Regions from separate parts of the Sphingomonas pseudosanguinis genome, predicted to be linked through region 2. Evidence: riboswitches for the same ligand, from Rfam matches in the RefSeq annotation. Region 2 holds a riboswitch; the other holds the start of a gene.
What was found. Region 2 has a riboswitch for cobalamin ahead of cobW (cobalamin biosynthesis protein CobW). Riboswitches for the same ligand answer to the same signal wherever they lie in the genome.
Positions count from the first base shown of each region.

Region 1: another riboswitch for cobalamin. It lies ahead of ACQHGV_RS00055 (TonB-dependent receptor); the one in region 2 lies ahead of cobW (cobalamin biosynthesis protein CobW).

Region 1 covers NZ_CP189888.1:7,485-9,681, reverse strand. Annotated here, with positions in the region: gene ACQHGV_RS00055 (TonB-dependent receptor) at 1-1,117, opposite strand, end outside; cobalamin riboswitch at 1,295-1,518, opposite strand; gene ACQHGV_RS00050 (hypothetical protein) at 1,606-1,911, shown strand; gene ACQHGV_RS00045 (entericidin A/B family lipoprotein) at 1,966-2,109, opposite strand; gene ACQHGV_RS00040 (hypothetical protein) at 2,173-2,197, opposite strand, start outside.
Region 2 covers NZ_CP189888.1:543,503-545,699, forward strand. Annotated here, with positions in the region: gene ACQHGV_RS02490 (HoxN/HupN/NixA family nickel/cobalt transporter) at 1-602, shown strand, start outside; cobalamin riboswitch at 758-971, shown strand; gene cobW (cobalamin biosynthesis protein CobW) at 1,153-2,190, shown strand; gene cobN (cobaltochelatase subunit CobN) at 2,197-2,197, shown strand, end outside.

The DNA of each region.
Region 1 (2,197 bases), 540 kb from region 2:
GCAGCGTCACGCTCGCCTGATCGCCCCATTGGGTCTGGTCGTGGCGGATACCGTAATTGCTGCTCCGCCGGATCGTACCGGGCCGGCCGGGCGATCCGTCCGCGCAGGCCCCGGTGCTGCCGACCCAGCAATAGCTTTCCAGATTGCGCCAGAAACGGTCGCTGGTCAGATAATAGGCGATGTTCGACACGCTGACCGTCGCGCTCGGCGTCCAGTCGACCTGGACCGAGGCGCGGTCGTCGCGAAAGCGCATCCGCGCGTCGGCGACATTATAGTTGCGCTCGCGCACCGCCAAATCGAGCCGTCCGTCGATCAGCGGGGTGCCGAAATAGGTGATAGGCCGCTGATCGCCATGATCGCCGCGGATCGTCACTGCCAAAGTCGGCGATGGCGTCCACAACAGTGTCCCCGACAGCGCGACGCTGCGTGAATCCCCGCGATCGACATAGCCGTCCGAGCGTCGATAGCTGGCGTCGACACGGTAGGACAGCGTATGCCCCACCGGCCCGCCGATCCCGGCCGCCGCGCGAAAACTGTCTTGCGCGCCATAGCCGATCTCGGCCTGTCCTTGCGTCCGCGCGCTCGGCTTGCGCATCACGACATTGACCGCGCCGCCCAGCGCACCCTGACCGTAAAGGACCGAGGCCGGGCCGCTGAGTATGTCGATCCGCTCGACCATCCAGGGGTCGGTCGGGAAGGTGATGGTCCCCGCCGCCGGGAACAGCCGCACCCCGTCGATCAGTTGCAGCACCGACCCCTGCCCCGAAAAGCCGCGCGCGGACAGGGCCGTGCCCCCATTGCCGGGATTGGCGACGCTGGCGATGCCGGGCGCACGGCTCTGCGCCTCGACGATCGACTGGTCGCCGCGCGCGCGGATAGTATCGCCGTCGATCGTGGCGATACTGGCGGGCGTCTCGAACGGGGTCAGCCCCAACCGGCTGGCGGTCGCACTGGGCGTGTCCAGTACCGGCGTCTCGCGCGTGCCAATGACCAGCACCGACCCGTCGCCACTTCCCGCTTCACCTGCCCGCTGCGCCATCGCCGGGCTGCCCCCCACCATCAACGCCGCGCCAGCGACCAATCCCCAGCGGTTCTCAATGTAGTTACGATATAACATCTTACTGCCTGTAGCGTCTTATTGCGAACAAGCCGAGGCCTTCCGTCCGATCCCGAACGGACGGGTGCCATGCAGGCTGGACGCTTATTCCGCACTTCCATGGTCACCCATGCCTCCGCCACCATTGGCGTCGCTCGTCGGAAAAGACCTTAGCCACGGCCATCCCCTGGACCCGGCAAGAGCGACCTGACGCCGGCAGGTCTCCTGGCTCACGGGTCATCGCGAAACATGCGCCTTCCCAGGTTGCCCCAGTGGCTGGACCGACCATCGGGGTCGATCCGTGCATCTCCGCTCACCGCTTACAGTTGCAGGGACAGCCTCGGATTCGGGCGATCGCTCGCCCTCACCGCGTTCCCTTTTAATCTTCCTTGTCGGGAAGAACCGGCGCGATCATTGACCGGATCATTCCGGCCGCGTTCTGTCTGGGCGATGACGCCATGCGCGTCAAGCGGATGCGCTGGCTCCCGATCCGCGCTATCGCGAACGCCATGGCACGCAGGACCCGCTATCTGACCGCAACCATGGCGGACGGCTATGTGAAGACGATCGGGCCGACCGCGTCGCCCTTCACCCATTATTGGCGCATCGTCGCCGATCTGGGCAACGGCAAGACCGAGGTGTTCTGGGGCCATGCCAAATCGCTGAAGGACGCGACCGGCAAGAAGAACGCGGTGGCCGATGCGGCGCGCCAGCGCGGCTGGGCGGGGTTCGCGTTCGAGATCGTGGAACTGGTCGAAACCACCGAACCGCCCGAAACCGAAGCCCCCGCCCGCCGGGCTCGCCGGCGCGGATAGGAAAACGGGGGCGGTCCATGACCACCCCCGTCCGTTCACGGTCACCCCGTGACGTTATTTCTTCGGCTTGTCCTGCCCCGAGGCATCGGACATCGCGCTTCCGGCGGAGCGCAGATCCTTGCCCGCGCCATTGACCGTGTTGCAGGCCGAGAGGGCCAGCATGGCGCACAGCGTGGCGCCGAGAGCGATCTTCGTCATGGTGATGATCTCCTCTTTCAGGAAAGGTGCGGCGGGCCCGATACGCCGGCCCGCCGCGGGCACTCAGCGCGGACGACGGCGGGCGGCC
Region 2 (2,197 bases):
TCGCGCGGGGCGAGCCGATGGCGGAGGCCGATGCCGATATGTTGTTTTCGGGGCAGGGGCCTTTGTCGCGTCTGTTCCGGCCGCTGTTCCGATTGATCCGGCGGAGCTGGCACATGGCGCCTTTGGGATTCCTGTTCGGGCTGGGCTTCGACACCGCGACCGAGGTGGCGATCCTTGGTCTGTCGGGTTCGCATGCCGCCGATGGCGTATCGCTGGCGACGATCCTGGTGTTCCCCGTCCTGTTCGCGGTCGGCATGGCGTTGATCGACACGGCCGACGGGTTGGTGATGCTGGGCGCCTATGAGTGGGCGTTCGTTCATCCGCTGCGCAAACTCTATTACAACATGACGATCACTTTGGTCTCCGCGCTGGTCGCGCTGGTGATCGGCGGCATCCAGGCGACCGCCTTGCTGGCCGAGCGGTTCGGCTGGACTTCGGGGCCGTTCCGCTATGCGGGCGCGCTGGCCGAGCATTTCAACATATTGGGCTTCGCCATCGTCGGGCTGTTCGTGGTCTGCTGGGGCGCGAGCTTCCTCCTCTATCGCTGGCGCGGGTTCGCCGCGATGGAGGCACGAATTGCCAAGCCCGGCGCGGCGGGATAAATGCCGCTGATCGGGCTCCTGACCCGCGAGAACATTGAACCGATCCGTCATTGCGAGCGGAGCGAAGCAATCCAGAGCCGGACCAGGACGCCCTGGATTACTTCGCTCCGCTCGCAATGACAGCCTTGATCGCTTCGATGGGATCAACGACCCAGGAACTCGACGATCGCGCCGGCGCCCTTCGGGGCTTTAACGGGAATGGGGTGAAAATCCCCGGCTGTCCCTGCAACTGTAAGCGGTGAGCGAGCGATGCTGGTGCCCCCTCCCTTTCACTAGGGCGCGAGGCACGGCCACTGGAGTGATCCGGGAAGGCGCATCCCCTCGCTTCGACCCGCGAGCCAGGAGACCTGCCGGCGTCATGGTCGCTCTTGCCTGGACCCAGGGGGTGGTCGGGGCACGGTTCTCCGTCGGGGAGCGACGAAGCCATGCGGCCGGGGCCGCATCAGTCGCCGGTTCAGCGGGGCGGACGCATGTCGCGCGCCCGTTCGTCACCGCTCCGGCGACAGGTCCCGTGTCCGCGCTCGCTCGTCCGGCGCGTCGGAGAATTACCATGCGTGACCTGTCCAAGGTCCCCGTCACCATCGTCACCGGCTTTCTGGGTGCGGGCAAGACCACGCTCATCAGCCACCTGATCCGCAACGCAGGCGGCCGTCGCCTGGCGGTGGTCGTCAACGAGTTCGGCACCCTGGGCGTCGATGGCGACATCCTGCAAAGCTGCGCCATCCCCGACTGCCCGGCGGAGAATATCGTCGAGCTGGCCAATGGCTGCATCTGCTGCACCGTCGCCGACGACTTCATACCGACGGTCGAGAAGCTCCTCGCGATGGAGCCGCGCCCCGATCACATCCTGATCGAAACCTCGGGGCTGGCATTGCCCAAGCCGCTGCTGAAGGCGTTCGACTGGCCCGCCATCCGCTCGCGCATCACGGTCGACGGCGTGGTCGCGCTGGCCGATGCGGAGGCGGTCGCGGCGGGCCGCTTCGCCCCCGATCTGGACGCGGTCGAGGCGCAGCGCGCCGCCGACCCCAGCCTCGACCATGAGACCCCGCTGTCGGAAGTGTTCGAGGATCAGCTGGCGTGCGCCGACATCGTGCTGCTGACCAAGGCGGACCTTGCCGGGCCGGAGGGCGTCGTCAAGGCGCGCGAGATCATCTCCGCCGAAGCGCCGCGCCCGCTGCCGATGGTCGAGGCGGTCGACGGCATCGTTTCCGCCGAGATCGTGCTGGGTCTGGAAGCCGCCGCCGAGGACGACATCGCCGCGCGCCCCTCGCATCATGACGGCGCGGACGATCACGAGCATGACGATTTCGACAGCATATCGGTGATGCTGGGCGAGGTGGAAAGCCCCGAGGTTCTGGCTGCGCGGATCGCCACGCTGGCCGAGCAGCAGGATATCCTGCGCGTGAAGGGCTATGCCGCCGTCGCGGGTAAGCCGATGCGGCTGTTGGTGCAGGCGGTCGGCCGCCGGGTGCGGACGAATTACGACCGTCCCTGGGGTCCGGGCGAGCCGCGCGGCACGCAGCTGGTCGTCATCGCCGAGCATGACCGTATCGACCGTGCGGCGATCGAGGCCGTGCTGAAGGGCTAAACGCACA